DNA from 4 places in the Lelliottia nimipressuralis genome. Region 4 is predicted to be linked to each of the others. Evidence: predicted binding sites of a transcription regulator. Region 4 holds the regulator's gene; each other region holds the start of a gene.
The links. The regulator PurR, encoded in region 4, represses purine synthesis genes. The targets are predictions, from matches to a motif close to CANGCAAACGTTTGCNTG.
Positions count from the first base shown of each region.

Region 1: the regulator PurR is predicted to act here: its motif matches at 2,252-2,269, upstream of purT (formate-dependent phosphoribosylglycinamide formyltransferase).
Region 2: the regulator PurR is predicted to act here: its motif matches at 1,610-1,627, upstream of purM (phosphoribosylformylglycinamidine cyclo-ligase).
Region 3: the regulator PurR is predicted to act here: its motif matches at 1,574-1,591, upstream of purE (5-(carboxyamino)imidazole ribonucleotide mutase).

Region 1 covers NZ_CP167172.1:2,699,259-2,703,405, reverse strand. The annotation lists gene edd (phosphogluconate dehydratase) at 1-285, shown strand, start outside; gene kdgA (bifunctional 4-hydroxy-2-oxoglutarate aldolase/2-dehydro-3-deoxy-phosphogluconate aldolase) at 324-962, shown strand; gene purT (formate-dependent phosphoribosylglycinamide formyltransferase) at 1,040-2,218, opposite strand; gene ACB496_RS13015 (tellurite resistance TerB family protein) at 2,397-3,047, shown strand; gene ptrB (oligopeptidase B) at 3,135-4,147, shown strand, end outside.
Region 2 covers NZ_CP167172.1:3,342,482-3,346,628, forward strand. The annotation lists gene ACB496_RS16040 (6-phospho-beta-glucosidase) at 1-1,412, opposite strand, end outside; gene purM (phosphoribosylformylglycinamidine cyclo-ligase) at 1,689-2,726, shown strand; gene purN (phosphoribosylglycinamide formyltransferase) at 2,723-3,364, shown strand; gene ppk1 (polyphosphate kinase 1) at 3,594-4,147, shown strand, end outside.
Region 3 covers NZ_CP167172.1:1,155,893-1,160,039, reverse strand. The annotation lists gene cysS (cysteine--tRNA ligase) at 1-148, opposite strand, end outside; gene ppiB (peptidylprolyl isomerase B) at 322-816, shown strand; gene lpxH (UDP-2,3-diacylglucosamine diphosphatase) at 820-1,542, shown strand; gene purE (5-(carboxyamino)imidazole ribonucleotide mutase) at 1,662-2,171, shown strand; gene purK (5-(carboxyamino)imidazole ribonucleotide synthase) at 2,168-3,235, shown strand; gene mnmH (tRNA 2-selenouridine(34) synthase MnmH) at 3,334-4,147, shown strand, end outside.
Region 4 covers NZ_CP167172.1:1,962,649-1,966,795, forward strand. The annotation lists gene punC (purine nucleoside transporter PunC) at 1-277, opposite strand, end outside; gene punR (DNA-binding transcriptional activator PunR) at 394-1,305, shown strand; gene purR (HTH-type transcriptional repressor PurR) at 1,322-2,347, opposite strand; gene ACB496_RS09215 (YnhF family membrane protein) at 2,644-2,733, shown strand; gene ACB496_RS09220 (MFS transporter) at 2,903-4,069, shown strand; gene sodB (superoxide dismutase [Fe]) at 4,108-4,147, opposite strand, start outside.

The DNA.
Region 1 (4,147 bases), 740 kb from region 4:
GGACGACTCTCTGGCGCATCAGGTAAAGTGCCATCAGCGATTCACGTCACCCCCGAAGCCTATGACGGTGGGTTACTGGCGAAAGTACGCGATGGCGATATCATCCGCGTCAATGGCCAGACAGGCGAGCTGACCCTGCTGGTGGATGAAGCCGAACTGGAAGCCCGTAAGCCGCATATTCCTGACCTGAGCGCGTCGCGTGTGGGAACAGGGCGCGAAATGTTCAGTGCACTGCGCGAGAAACTCTCCGGTGCTGAGCAGGGCGCAACCTGTATTACGTTTTAAGACGACAAGAATTATCGATCTGGCGAGAGAAAACACTGATGAAAAACTGGAAAACAAGTGCAGAAGCAATCCTGACAACTGGCCCGGTAGTGCCGGTTATCGTGGTGAATAAACTGGAGCACGCTGTCCCAATGGCGAAAGCGCTGGTTGCAGGTGGAGTTCGTGTGCTGGAAGTGACGCTGCGTACCGCCTGCGCGATGGACGCGATCCGCGCTATCGCAAAAGAAGTGCCGGAAGCGATTATCGGTGCCGGTACCGTGCTGAACCCGCAGCAGCTGGCGGAAGTGACCGAAGCGGGCGCACAGTTTGCAATCAGCCCAGGCCTGACTGAGTCACTGCTGAAAGCGGCAACCGAAGGCACCATTCCGTTAATCCCGGGTATCAGCACCGTGTCTGAACTGATGCTGGGTATGGATTACGGCCTGAAAGAGTTCAAATTCTTCCCGGCTGAAGCTAACGGCGGCACCAAAGCTCTGCAGGCGATTGCAGGTCCGTTCTCTCAGGTGCGTTTCTGCCCGACTGGCGGTATCTCTCCGGCGAACTACCGTGACTATCTGGCACTGAAAAGCGTGCTGTGTATCGGTGGCTCGTGGCTGGTTCCGGCCGATGCGCTGGAAGCGGGCGACTGGGATCGCATTACTAAGCTGGCGCGCGAAGCTGTGGAAGGCGCGAAGTAATTTTTGCAGTGGCGGGTGTGAACCCGCCCGACAAAACCGAAAATACTGGCCGGGCAAACACGCGTTGCCCGGCTTTTTTATGCTTTCACACTCACGGCTTGCGCCGCACTGACCGCCCGCTCAACCGCTGTTTCCACGCTATCGCCGGTGGCTAACGCCACGCCCAGGCGACGAGTTCCGTCGATTTCGGGTTTACCAAACAGACGCAGCTGCAGACCCGCGCCGACGGCGGCATCCACATTATCAAACGTGACATTCTGGCTGGTCAGCCGGGGCAAGATCACCGCAGAAGCCGCCGGGCCATACTGACGAATCCCGCCCACCGGCAGCCCCAGAAACGCGCGAACGTGCAGAGCGAACTCCGAGAGATCCTGGGATATCAGCGTCACCATTCCGGTGTCGTGAGGACGCGGAGAGACTTCGCTGAAAATCACCTCATCGCCGCAGACGAACAGTTCCACGCCAAACAGACCGTGACCGCCCAGCGCCAGCACCACTTTGCGGGCAATCTCCTGCGCGCGCTCCAGCGCCAAGGTGCTCATCTGCTGCGGCTGCCAGGATTCCCGGTAATCGCCGTCTTCCTGACGATGGCCAATGGGATCACAGAAGTGAACACCGTCAACGGCGCTGACCGTCAGCAGGGTGATTTCGAAATCAAACTTCACGACGCCTTCGACGATGACGCGCCCGGCACCGGCGCGGCCGCCCTGTTGGGCATAATCCCACGCCTTATCAAGCGTGGTTTCGTCGCGGATAAAGCTCTGGCCTTTACCGGAGGAGCTCATCACCGGCTTAATGATGCACGGGTAGCCAATTTGTTCGACGGCTTGCAGGAAATCCGCTTTTCCATCGGCAAAACGATAGCTGGAAGTCGGTAGCGCCAGCTCTTCGGCCGCCAGGCGACGAATGCCTTCGCGGTTCATGGTCAGCTTGGCTGCGCGGGCACAAGGCACCACACGCTGACCTTCCTGCTCAAGGGCAATAAGCGTGTCGGTGGCAATCGCTTCGATTTCAGGGACCACAAAGTCAGGCTTTTCCTGTGCAATCAGCGCGCGAAGTGCGTCGCCATCGAGCATATTGATGACATGCGCGCGGTGCGCGACGTGCATTGCCGGTGCATCCGCATAACGATCGACGGCAATCACTTCAATGCCGAGACGCTGGCACTCAATGGCCACTTCTTTTCCCAGCTCGCCAGAACCCAGCAGCATGACGCGCGTCGCGGATGGACGCAAAGCAGTTCCTAAAAGAGTCATCATATCCCCCCTAAAAAAGTTGCGCGCAGTATAAACGAAAACGTTTGCGTCTGTCTTCCACCAGGCGCAGATGTCCTGTGCGCAGGGGGAAATTTGCGCTTCTTTAGTGCGGGCAGACATTTCCTGACATCGCCTCGCATAGGCTGTAACCATAACGAACCGTAGAGTGGGGAATATTATGTCAGGCTGGTTGAATCAACTGCAGTCCATGTTAGGTCAGAAAGCGTCGTCGTCCAGTGAGCAAGGACTGAGCAAGCTGCTGGTACCGGGGGCGCTGGGTGGGCTGGCGGGTCTGCTGGTCGCCAATAAATCCTCCCGCAAACTGCTGGCGAAATACGGCACCGGCGCACTGCTGGCGGGCGGCGGGGCAATCGCCGGAACGGTTTTGTGGAACAAGTACAAAGACAGAGTACGCACTGCCCATCAGGACGAGCCGCAGTTTGGTCAACAGGCCTCGTCGCTGGATGTGCGCACTGAACGGCTGATCCTGGCGCTGGTGTTTGCCGCCAAAAGTGACGGTCATATCGACGATAATGAACGCGCCGCCATCGAACAGCAGATGCGGGAAGCGGGCGTTGAGGCGCAGGGGCGGGCGCTGGTGGCGCAGGCGATTGAACAACCGCTCGACCCGATGCGTCTGGCGCAGAGCGTGAAAAACGAGGAAGAGGCGCTGGAGCTCTATTTCCTGAGCTGTGCGGCTATCGATATCGATCACTTTATGGAGCGCAGCTATCTGAATGCGCTCGGCGACGCGCTGAAAATTCCGCAGGACGTACGCGACGGGATTGAGCAGGATATTAAGCAGCAAAAACAGGCATTACCGGGCTAGTAATATTTGGCGGTTGTCACGTTTCGCTTGCATCGTGCGTGTGTTTTGCCACCCTTATAGGGTGTAAAACCAAAAAGAAAAACTGACATGCTGCCAAAAGCCCGACGCATTCCCAAAGCGATCACCACCCATGGTGATACGCGCATCGATAATTACTACTGGCTGCGGGACGACGATCGCTCGCAGCCGGAAGTGCTTGATTACCTGCATCAGGAAAATGACTACGGCCGAAAGGTGATGTCTTCACAGCAGGCGCTTCAGGACAGCCTGCTCGGTGAAATGGTGGCGCGCGTGCCACAGCGCGATATTTCCGCCCCCTGGACCAAAAACGGCTACCGCTATCGTCATCTCTACGAGCCGGGCAGTGAGTATGCGATTTACCAGCGTCAGTCGGTGCTGAGCGCCGAATGGGATGAGTGGGAGACGCTGCTCGATGCCAATCAGCGCGCGGCGCACAGCGAGTTCTATACGCTCGGTGGGCTGGGCATTTCGCCTGATAACACCATTATGGCGCTGGCGGAGGATTATCTGTCACGCCGCCAGTACGGTCTGCGGTTTCGTAATCTGGAAACCGGAAACTGGTATCCGGAAATGCTGGATAACGTCTCGTCTGATTTTGTCTGGGCGAACGACTCCGAAACCGTCTATTACGTTAAAAAGCATGCCTCTACGCTGCTGCCTTATCAGGTATGGCGGCACACGGTGGGCACATCTTCAGGCAACGATGAGCTGGTGTACGAGGAAAAAGACGAGACTTTCTACGTCAGCTTGCATAAAACCACTTCGCGCCACTATTTGATTATCTCGCTGGCCAGTGCGACGACCACCGAAGTCTTGCTGCTGGACGCCGAACTGCCCGACGCGCAGCCGCTCTGTTTCCTGCCGCGCCGCAAAGATCACGAGTACAGCCTTGACCATTTCCAGCACACCTTCTACCTGCGCTCTAACCGCGAGGGCAAAAACTTTGGCCTGTATAAAACCAAAGTGCGCGATGAACGCAAATGGGAAGTGCTGATCCCGGCGCGCGAGCAGGTGATGCTCGAAGGTTTCACCCTGTTTACCGACTGGCTGGTGGTGGAAGAACGTCAGCGAGGGCTGAC
Region 2 (4,147 bases), 1.4 Mb from region 4:
GTGGCGATAACCTTCTGATACCAGTCGAATGATTTTTTCTTGCTGCGGTTCAGGGTGCCATTACCTTCGTTATCTTTATCGACAAAGATAAACCCGTAGCGTTTTTTCATTTCGCCCGTGCCCGCCGACACCAGATCGATACAGCCCCACGGGGTGTAACCCATCAGATCCACGCCATCTTCAACCACCGCTTTTTTCATCTCGCGGATGTGCGCGTCGAGATAATCGATGCGGTACTGGTCGTTCACCGTGCCGTCGCTCTCCTGCACGTCGATGGCGCCAAAGCCATTCTCGACGATAAACAGTGGCAGCTGATAGTGATCCCAGAACCAGTTCAGGGAGTAGCGCAGGCCCACCGGGTCAATCTGCCAGCCCCAGTCGGATTTCTGAACGTACGGGTTGGAGACCAGGCTTTTACTTTCGTCATAATCCAGCTGCGGGTTGTCCGGCGTTGCTTTGGTGGCGAAAGACATGTAATAGCTGAAACCGATGTAATCAACACAGCCCTGCTTCAGTGCCGCAATATCTTCCTCGGTAATATCCAGCTCAAAACCGCGACGCTCAAAGTAGTTAAGCAGGTGCTGCGGATATTTCCCGCGCACGTGCACGTCGGTGAACCAGTAGCGACGATGCATGGCGTTCATCGCCATCATGATGTCGTTTGGCGCGCAGCTCAGCGGATAGATTGGGCACATGGCAATCATGCAGCCAATTTGCAGGGACGGATTGATCTCACGCCCGGCTTTCACCGCCAGAGCGCTGGCCACCAGCTCATAGTGCGCGGCCTGGAACATCACCGGCTCGCGATCTTCGCCCGGCTCGTACTTCAGGCCGGAGTTAGTGAATGGCGCAAAATCTTCGTGGAAGTTAGCCTGGTTGTTGATCTCGTTGAAGGTCATCCAGTACTTCACTTTGTGCTGGTAACGCTTGAATACCACGGTCGCGAAACGCACAAACATGTCGATCAGCTTACGATTGCGCCAGCCGCCGTATTCGGTCACCAGATGGAAAGGCATTTCGAAGTGCGAAAGAGTAATCACCGGCTCAATGCCATATTTCAGGCACTCGTCGAACAGGTCGTCGTAGAATTTCAGACCGGCTTCGTTCGGCTCCAGCTCATCGCCTTTGGGGAAAATACGCGTCCAGGCAATCGATGTGCGGAAGCATTTAAAACCCAGTTCAGCGAAAAGTTTGATGTCTTCTTTGTAGCGATGGTAGAAGTCGATGGCTTCGTGGTTCGGATAGTTTTTACCCTGAATCACGCCCTGGGTGATTTCACGCGGGACGCCGTGCGCGCCGACCGTCATTACGTCCGCAACGCTGATTCCTTTACCGCCCTCTTTCCAGCCACCTTCCAGCTGATGCGCCGCCACCGCGCCGCCCCACAGAAAACCTTCTTTGAATCCTGGCATGCCTTTTCCCTCATTCTGCGTTATTTTCTGCAAAAACAATTACAGAAACCGGTTTCAGTGAAATCATGTGCAATGCTCCTGGCGGTTGCAAGCACATTACCGAAACCGGTTTCATTTTCGTGAACGGTATCAAGTTTGTCGCGACCCGATGTATAAATGTGTAAATTTTCAGCGACTTTTTATGACCGCAGAATAGGCTCGCAAACGTTTGCCTGGACTGTTAGAATTGCGCCGATTTTTCTTACTATGCAATGCAATCGCGTGGGGACTTAAGCCGTGACCAACAAAACTTCTCTCAGCTATAAAGATGCCGGTGTTGATATTGACGCAGGTAATGCGCTGGTTGACCGAATCAAAGGTGTGGTCAAAAAGACTCGCCGCCCTGAAGTGATGGGTGGTCTGGGTGGATTTGGCGCACTGTGCGCACTGCCGCAAAAATATCGTGAGCCTGTTCTGGTTTCTGGCACTGACGGCGTGGGAACAAAACTGCGTCTGGCGATGGATCTCAAACGCCACGACACCATCGGCATCGACCTGGTGGCCATGTGTGTGAACGACCTTGTGGTGCAGGGTGCTGAACCCCTCTTCTTCCTCGACTATTACGCGACCGGAAAACTGGACGTGGATACCGCATCCAGCGTGATTACCGGTATCGCTGAAGGCTGTTTGCAGTCAGGCTGTGCGCTGGTCGGCGGCGAAACGGCAGAAATGCCGGGGATGTATCACGGTGAAGATTACGATGTCGCAGGCTTCTGCGTCGGCGTGGTAGAAAAATCAGAAATTATCGACGGCAGCAAAGTGACCGATGGCGATGTGCTGATTGCACTCGGCTCCAGCGGCCCGCACTCCAACGGTTATTCCCTTGTGCGTAAGATCCTCGAAGTGAGCGGCTGCGATCCAGAAACCACGGAACTCGACGGCAAACCGCTGGCCGATCACCTGCTGGCACCGACCCGCATCTACGTGAAAAACATTCTTGAACTGATTGAGAACGTTGACGTGCACGCCATTGCTCACCTGACCGGCGGCGGCTTCTGGGAAAACATCCCGCGCGTTCTGCCCGACAATACTCAGGCGGTGATCGACGCGTCCTCCTGGCAGTGGCCAGCCGTGTTCAACTGGCTGCAAACCGCAGGTAACGTCAGCCAGCACGAAATGTATCGCACCTTCAACTGCGGCGTCGGCATGCTGATTGCTCTGCCAGCCAGCGAAGCAGACAAAGCCATTGAGCTGATGAAGGCGAAAGGTGAAAACGCGTGGAAAATCGGTATCATCAAAGCTTCTGATTCCGAACAGCGCGTGGTCATTGAATGAAAAATATTGTGGTGCTCATTTCCGGTAACGGAAGTAATTTGCAGGCCATTATCGACGCCTGCAAACAGAAACAGATCAATGGCACCATTCGCGCAGTATTCAGCAACAAGGCCGATGCGTTCGGCCTTGAGCGTGCGCGGGATGCCCATATCCCGGCGCACGCGCTGGAAGCCTCTCAGTTTGCCAGTCGAGAAGCCTTCGACCGGGAGCTGGTGCAGGAGATCGACGCCTACGCGCCGGATGTCGTGGTGCTGGCCGGCTATATGCGTATCCTCAGCCCGGGTTTTGTTTCCCACTATTCTGGCCGTCTGCTGAACATCCACCCTTCTCTTCTGCCGAAATATCCAGGCCTGCATACCCACCGTCAGGTGCTGGAAAATGGCGATGAGGAGCATGGGACTTCCGTGCATTTCGTCACCGACGAGCTGGACGGCGGGCCGGTCATTCTGCAGGCAAAAATCCCGGTGTTTGACGGCGACGATGAAGACGACATCACCGAACGCGTTCAGTCGCAGGAGCACGCCATTTACCCGTTAGTGGTGAGCTGGTTTGTCGATGGGCGTCTTGAGATGCGCGACAACGCCGCCTGGCTGGATGGCGTTAAGCTGCCCGCTCAGGGCTATGCGGCCGACGAGTAATCTGTTTTTCCCGGCGGCGCTGCGCTTGCAGAGCCGACGATTTTGCCAGTCGGGTACGCGCCGCGCCGCCCGACACATCTTCATCCGCACCAACCCCTTAAAATCCCCCATAAAAAAAATTAACTGTCATACTTTTCTGGCACAGTTGGACATCTCGTGTCAAAGCTCGCCATAATAGAATCGAGACGGATTTGCTGCGTCCCGTGATTGAAACGGAGTGTAAGTTGTAATGGGTCAGGAAAAGTTATACATCGAAAAAGAGCTAAGCTGGTTAGCATTCAACGAACGCGTGCTTCAGGAAGCGGCTGATAAAAGTAATCCGCTGATTGAGCGGATGCGTTTTCTGGGTATTTATTCCAATAACCTGGATGAATTTTATAAGGTCCGTTTTGCCGAACTGAAGCGGCGGATCATCATCAGCGAAGAGCAAGGCCTGAACTCCCATTCACGCCATCTGCTGGGTAAAATCCAGGCTCGTGTTCTGAAAGCCGACCAGGAATTTGACGGCTTGTATAACGAGCTGCTGCTGGAGATGGCGCGTAACCAAATCTTCCTGATTAACGAACGTCAGCTCTCCGCCAACCAACAGACCTGGCTGCGCCACTACTTCAAACATTATCTGCGCCAGCACATCACCCCTATTCTTATCAATCGCGAAACGGATCTGGTGCAGTTCCTGAAGGATGATTACACCTATCTGGCGGTTGAGATTATTCGCGGCGATTCCATTCGCTACGCGCTGCTGGAGATCCCCTCGGATAAAGTGCCACGCTTTGTGAACCT
Region 3 (4,147 bases), 810 kb from region 4:
CCACGTCGAACGAGACAAAAGTACGCCCATGACCGATATGACAGAGATCGTAAACAGTGATACCACACACGTACATGCCGACTTCCCCGGCATGGATAGGTTTAAATTCCTCTTTTTGGCGCGTCAGAGTATTAAAGATTTTTAACATCGAAGATTCCGTGTAGACGTGTGTGGATAATAAAGTCTGTATAATACCCATAATTCAGACCGGAATCAGCACTCAATGCAAGATGATCCCGTCTTACGGTTATGCTATAACAGCCCTCTTATCTGTGACCTTACAGAGGTCGACGTACCACAATACCGGAACAGGATGCAAAAATGGTTACTTTCCACACTAATCATGGCGATATCGTCATCAAAACTTTTGACGATAAAGCGCCTGAAACAGTTAAAAACTTCCTGGACTACTGCCGCGAAGGTTTCTACAACAACACTATTTTCCACCGCGTGATCAATGGCTTTATGATTCAGGGCGGCGGTTTTGAACCTGGCATGAACCAGAAAGAAACCAAAGAAGCGATCAAAAACGAAGCGAACAACGGTCTGAAAAACACCCGTGGTACGCTGGCAATGGCGCGTACCCAGGCTCCACACTCTGCGACTGCCCAGTTCTTCATCAACGTGGCTGACAATGACTTCCTGAACTTCTCCGGCGAAAGCATGCAGGGCTGGGGCTACTGCGTATTCGCAGAAGTGGTTGAAGGCATGGACGTGGTTGAGAAAATCAAAGGCGTGGCAACTGGCCGCAGCGGTATGCACCAGGACGTTCCTAAAGAAGACGTTATCATTACCAGCGTGACCGTCAGCGAGTAATTGGTGGCGACACTCTTTATTGCAGACCTCCATCTGCAAACAGAAGAACCGGCGATCACCGCCGGTTTTCTGCGTTTTTTACAAGGCGAAGCCCGCTCTGCCGATGCGCTCTACATTCTGGGCGACCTCTTTGAAGCCTGGATTGGCGACGACGATCCCAACCCTCTGCACCGTGAAATCGCCGCCGCCATTAAAGCACTGGTTGATTCCGGCGTTCCCTGCTTCTTCATCCACGGCAATCGCGATTTTCTGATTGGCAAACGCTTTGCCCGTGAAAGCGGCATGACGCTGCTGCCGGAAGAACAGGTGCTCGATCTCTACGGTCGCCAGGTGCTGATCATGCACGGCGACACGCTCTGCACCGACGATACCGGCTATCTGGCGTTTCGCGCCAAAGTCCATACGCCATGGATTCAGACCCTGTTTCTCGCTCTGCCGCTGTTTATCCGCAACCGCATTGCCGCTAAAATGCGCGCAGGCAGTAAAGCCGCCAACAGCAGCAAATCCCTGTCCATCATGGATGTGAATCCGCAGGCGGTTATCGAGGTGATGGAAAAACATCGCGTGCAATGGCTTATCCACGGCCATACCCATCGCCCGGACGTCCACACGCTATCCGCTAACGGCGAGCCCGCGCACCGCGTCGTGTTAGGCGCGTGGCACACGGAAGGCTCAATGGTAAAAGTCACGCCAGACGGTATAGAACTGATCCCTTTCCCGTTTTAATCCCCCCTCTGTTTGTTGCCGAAATCATCGCTACGCAATCGTTTTCCTACTCGTGATTTAATGCTATTCTCTGTGCCCTCAAAGCAGTGTGTTCCGCACCCACAGGAGTTTTAAGACGCATGTCTTCCCGCAATAATCCGGCGCGTGTCGCCATCGTGATGGGGTCCAAAAGCGACTGGGCTACCATGCAGTTTGCCGCCGAAATCTTCGAAATCCTGAACGTTCCACATCATATTGAAGTGGTCTCCGCGCACCGTACTCCCGATAAACTGTTCAGCTTCGCCGAAGGCGCAGAAGAGAACGGCTATCAGGTGATCATTGCCGGTGCGGGCGGTGCTGCACATCTGCCAGGCATGATTGCCGCCAAAACGCTGGTGCCGGTGCTGGGTGTGCCGGTGCAAAGTGCTGCCCTGAGCGGCGTCGACAGCCTCTATTCCATCGTACAGATGCCGCGCGGGATCCCGGTCGGTACGCTGGCGATTGGCAAAGCGGGCGCCGCGAACGCTGCACTGCTGGCGGCACAAATTCTGGCAACACACGATAAAGAGCTACATCAGCGTCTGGCAGAGTGGCGTAAAGCCCAGACCGACGAGGTGCTGGAGAATCCGGATCCGCGAGGTGAGGCATGAAACAAGTCTGCGTCCTCGGAAACGGTCAGCTGGGCCGAATGCTGCGTCAGGCGGGTGAGCCGCTGGGCATCAGCGTCTGGCCCGTCGGGCTGGACGCCGAGCCGGAAGCCGTGCCGTTTCAGCAAAGCGTCATCACCGCTGAAATCGAGCGCTGGCCGGAAACTGCGTTAACCCGCGAGCTGGCGCGTCATAATGCCTTCGTGAACCGCGATGTATTCCCGATTATTGCTGACCGACTGACGCAAAAACAGCTGTTCGACAAGCTGGGCCTGGCGACGGCCCCGTGGCAACTGCTGGCGGATAAAAGCGAATGGCCGGCGGTCTTCGAGACCCTCGGCGAGCTAGCGATCGTGAAGCGTCGCACCGGCGGCTACGACGGGCGCGGCCAGTGGCGTTTGCGTGCGAACGAAACCGCCGAGCTGCCGGACGAGTGCTACGGCGAATGTATCGTCGAGCAGGGGATCAATTTTAGCGGCGAAGTGTCGCTGGTTGGCGCGCGCGCCCATGACGGCAGCACGGTGTTTTATCCCCTGACCCATAACCTGCATCAGGACGGCATTCTGCGCACCAGCGTGGTGTTCCCGCAGGCGAACGCCGCTCAGCAGGCGCAGGCCGAAGATATGCTCTCAGCCATCATGCATGAGCTGGGCTACGTCGGCGTCATGGCGATGGAGTGCTTTATCACGCCAGCCGGTCTGCTGATCAACGAACTCGCCCCGCGCGTGCATAACAGTGGCCACTGGACGCAAAACGGCGCCTCTATCAGCCAGTTTGAGCTGCACCTGCGCGCCATCACCGATCTGCCGCTGCCGCAGCCGGTGGTGAACAGCCCGTCGGTGATGATCAATCTCATCGGTACCGATCTGAATTATGACTGGCTGAAACTGCCGCTGGTCCATCTGCACTGGTACGACAAAGAGGTGCGCGAAGGCCGTAAAGTCGGGCATCTCAATCTGAACGATGACGACGCTGGCCGCCTGAGCGCCACCCTCGAAGCGATGGTTCCGCTGCTGCCACCTGAGTACGCAAGCGGCATCGCCTGGGCGCAAAGCAAACTCAAATAAGGTCTAAATGTCGGGGAGTTGATCTTTTCCTTCCCCGGCATCTTTCAACGCGCGTAAAATCCCCGCCTATTGCTGTTTTGTTTCCTTCAGGACTTCTCATGAACGATGGAACGGACTATCGCGCGATCCTTGCCGCCGATACCCCTTTAATCGACGTTCGCGCGCCGATCGAATTCACTCAGGGCGCCATGCCTGCTGCGCTCAATCTGCCGCTGATGACCGACGACGAACGCGCCGCCGTGGGCACGTGCTACAAACGCCAGGGGCCAGAAGCCGCGCTGGCGTTGGGCCATAGTCTGGTCAGCGGCGACACGCGGGAAGAGCGGATTAACGCCTGGCGCGACGCCTGCCTGGCAAACCCTGGCGGCTATCTCTGCTGTGCGCGTGGCGGACAGCGCTCGCACATTGCCCAGGCGTGGCTAAACGCGGTGGGCATTGATTACCCGCTGATTGTGGGCGGCTACAAAGCCCTGCGTCAGACCGCGATCCAAGCCACCGCCGAACAGGTGCAAAAGCCGATGGTGCTGATTGGCGGCTGTACCGGCAGCGGCAAAACGCTGCTGGTCAAACAGCACGCATCGGGCATCGACCTGGAGGGGCTGGCGCGTCATCGCGGCTCATCCTTTGGCCGCACGCTTAATGCCCAGCTGTCGCAAGCCAGTTTTGAAAATCACCTGGCCGTCGCACTGCTGAAAAAGGTCGCCGCACGCTGGGTGCTGGAAGACGAAGGCCGCATGATTGGCTCCAACCATCTGCCGGAGTGTCTGCGCGACCGCATGGCGGAATCGCCTATCGTGGTGGTGGACGATCCTTTTGATATTCGTCTTGAACGCCTGCGCGAGGAGTATTTCGCGCACATGTGGCAGGATTTTTCAGCCGCATTCGGCGAAGAAAAAGGCTGGCAGGAGTACA
Region 4 (4,147 bases):
CACGCACCCACAGCATCCCCAGGCAGCCGACGGCGAAAATCGCCAGACCGAGGAGCAGAATCGGTTTGCGACCGTAACGGTCAGAGAGCGGGCCCCATAACAGCTGTGCGAAGGCAAAACCGGCGAGGAACAGGCTCAGGCTGGCGCTGATGGCGGCGGCAGGGGTCTGTAAATCGGCCTGCATCGCGGCAAACGCGGGCAGGTACATGTCGGTCGCCAAAAAGCCCAGCACGCTTAAACCGCCGAGCCAGACCAGGAATCCTTTGTTGGGTTGCATTGTTTTTTATTTCCTAAAGAGGGCAGGTAATCACTGGCGCAAAGTGTAGGGAGTGCAAACTGCCTTGTGAAACGCTAATATTTGGTGATTGCATTCAAAAATTTTGCAGGCAGAAAATGTGGTCAGAATATTCGTTAGAAGTGGTGGATGCGGTCGCGCGTAACGGCAGCTTTAGTGGCGCGGCCCAGGAACTCCATCGCGTCCCCTCTGCGGTGAGCTATACGGTGCGTCAGCTTGAAGAGTGGCTGGCGGTTCCGCTGTTCGAGCGCCGTCACCGCGACGTTGTTCTGACGCCAGCGGGCGTCTGGTTTTTGAAAGAAGGACGATCTGTTATCAAAAAAATGATGATCACCCGCGAGCAGTGCCAGCAGATTGCGAACGGCTGGCGCGGGCATCTCGCCATTGCGGTGGATAACATCGTCAAACCCGAACGCACCCGACAGATGGTGGTCGATTTCTATCGCCACTTCTCTGATGTGGAGCTGCGCGTCTCGCAGGAGGTGTTCAACGGCGTGTGGGATGCGCTCTCTGACGGCAGGGTGGAGATGGCGATCGGCGCGACTCAGGCGATCCCTGTGGGTGGTCGCTATGCATTTCGCGATATGGGAGCCCTGAGCTGGACCTGCGTTGTCGCCCGCGATCATCCTCTGGCCGCCATTGCAGGCCCGTTGAGCGATGATACGTTGCGCAACTGGCCGTCACTGGTGCTGGAAGATACCTCACGATCGCTGCCAAAACGGATTACCTGGTTACTGGATAACCAACGCCGTGTGGTCGCCCCGGATTGGGAAACGTCGGCGACCTGTCTTTCTGCGGGGCTGTGCGTGGGAATGGTGCCGGCGCATTTTGCACGTCCACGCATCGATCGCGGTGAATGGGTGGCTCTGACGCTGGAAAACCCGTTCCCGGATGCGGCCTGTTGCCTGACGTGGCAGCAAAACGATATGTCACCGGCGCTGGCGTGGCTGCTGGATTATCTGGGAGACAGCGAAACGCTGAACAGAGAGTGGCTGAGGGAGCCGGAATAACCGGCCCCTCGGGGGATTAACGGCGGTAGTCGCGGAACGGACCGTCGGCCACGGAGCGGCGTTCAATCAGGCGCGGGTGGACTTCAATCGACTGCGACTCTTCACGCTTGCTGACGATGCGGTCCAACAACATATTGAAGGCCGTTTCGCCCAGCGAGTCTTTCGGCTGGTGAATGGTCGTCAGCGCCGGGGTGAAGTAGCGTGCGTTGCGCACGTTATCGTACCCGATCACGGAAATGTCCTGCGGCACGCGCAAACCCAGCTCATCGGCTGCGCAAAGGGCGCCCATCGCCATGATGTCACCCCCGATAAAGACTGCGGTAGGGCGGTGCGACTGGGAGACGATCTGCTGCATCGCGCGGTAGCCGGACTCCGGCTCGAAGTCGCCCTGCACGATCCAGTTTTCTGGCACCGTAATTAGCGCTTCTTCCATCGCTTTCATGAACCCTGCCAGACGGCCTGCGCCGGTGTTGCGCTCCAGCGGACCCGGAATGACGCCGATTTCGCGGTGACCGCGCTCAATCAAGTAGCGACCTGCCATGTAGCCGCCTTCAAAGGCGTTATCGTTGACGGAATCGGTAAAATCAGCGCGGGTATCACCCCAGTCCATCACCACCATCGGAATGTGGCGATACTCTTCAAGCATGGAGAGTACGGACTCCGGGTATTCAGAACACATTACCAGCAGGCCATCAACGCGCTTTTGCGCCATCATCGACAGGTAAGCGCGCTGTTTCTCCTGGCTGTTCCAGGCGTTGCCGAGAATCAGGGTGTAGCCCTTCTGGAAACAGTTTTTCTCAACCGCTTCGATGATCTCCGCAAAATAGGCGGCTTCGCTGCTGGTCGCCAGCAGGCCGATCGATTTGGTGTGGTTCACCTTCAGGCTACGCGCCACGGCACTTGGGGAGTAGTGCAGCTCTTTGATGGCGGCCCATACGGCGTTGCGCGTCTCTTCCGCAACGAAACGCGTTTTGTTAATTACATGTGATACGGTTGTAGTGGAAACGTTTGCGCGTTTCGCCACATCTTTAATTGTTGCCATTACATGTCACTCCAGACCATATCTTAAACTCCTGAAATACTTAAAGGTAAACGTTTGCCTTCTCTCACCCTTATCTCGCAATGTGAATTGCGATACGCCGGGAAAACGACTCAGAACGTCAGGAGGGGGTCAGTGGCCGGTACGCTTATAAATTTAGCGTGGAATTTTGTCTTATCTTGATGAAAAGGGGAAGAGCAAAAACGGTTATCAGCCTAAATCCAGGAAGATTTTTGGGGTAAACTGTGTAAAAATGAGCAAGCTCACTTTTCGTGGGGTGATTAAAAGGAGAAAAATTGATGAGTACCGATCTGAAGTTTTCGCTGACGACAACCATTATTGTTCTGGCTCTGATTGTCGCTGCGGGTCTGACCGCTGCGCTGCACTGATTCAAGCGGGGGAGAGTTCTCTCCCTCATCTCCTGCCTGTTCCCTGATTGTTACCCGCACGGCAAAAATCTTTTGCTAATTTGTTAACTTCTCATTTTTTGTGATTGATGTCATGCTTTTGACATCTTAGTCCCGTGTCGCGCGACGACACGGCATCCGTAGTTAATCAATGAAAATCAATTTTCCCCTGCTTGCCCTGGCGATTGGCGCTTTTGGCATCGGCACCACCGAGTTTTCCCCGATGGGACTGTTGCCGGTTATCGCAAAAGGGGTAGATGTCTCTATTCCCGCCGCAGGTATGCTGATCAGCGCCTACGCCATTGGCGTGATGATTGGTGCGCCGCTCATGACGCTGCTGTTGTCGCATCGTGCCCGTCGCAATGCGCTGATCTTCCTGATGGCGATTTTTACCCTCGGTAACGTGCTCTCGGCGCTGTCACCGGATTACACCACGCTGCTGCTGTCACGCATTCTGACCAGCCTGAACCACGGCGCGTTCTTTGGCTTAGGCTCTGTGGTGGCGGCGAGCGTGGTGCCAAAACACAAACAGGCCAGCGCGGTGGCAACCATGTTTATGGGGCTAACCATCGCCAATATTGGCGGTGTACCGGCGGCGACCTGGCTTGGTGAAGTCATTGGCTGGCGGATGTCGTTTATGGCAACCGCAGGGCTGGGCGTAGTGGCGATGATTGCACTGTTCTTCTCGCTTCCGAAAGGCGAGGCGGGCGAGCGCCCGGACGTGCGTAAAGAGCTGTCGGTGCTGGTTCGTCCACAGGTGTTGTCTGCTCTGTTAACCACGGTGCTCGGGGCGGGCGCGATGTTTACGCTCTACACCTACATTTCACCGGTACTGCACGATATCACTCACGCCACACCGCTGTTCGTGACGGCGATGCTGGTGCTGATTGGCGTCGGTTTCTCTTTGGGCAACTATCTCGGCGGTAAACTGGCGGATCGCTCGGTCACCGGGACGCTGAAAGGCTTCTTAACGCTGCTGATTGTGATTATGCTCGCGATTCCCTGGCTTGCGCGCAACGAGTTTGGGGCGGCCATTGCGATGGTGGTGTGGGGCGCTGCAACCTTTGCCGTGGTTCCGCCATTGCAGATGCGCGTCATGCGTGTGGCGCACGAAGCGCCGGGCCTGTCTTCTTCCGTGAATATCGGTGCGTTTAATCTCGGGAATGCGCTGGGTGCGGCAGCGGGTGGGGCGGTGATTTCAGGCGGGCTGGGATACGCTTTTGTACCGGTGATGGGGGCGATTATAGCGGCGCTCGGTCTGCTGCTGGTCCTGACATCGGGCCGTAAACAGCCGGAACCTGTTCGCGTCACAGAGTAATCAAAAAACGCAGAAGGGCTGCCCCTTCTGCGTCTCATTTACGCCGCGAAGTTCTTCGCCACAAATTCCCAGTTAACC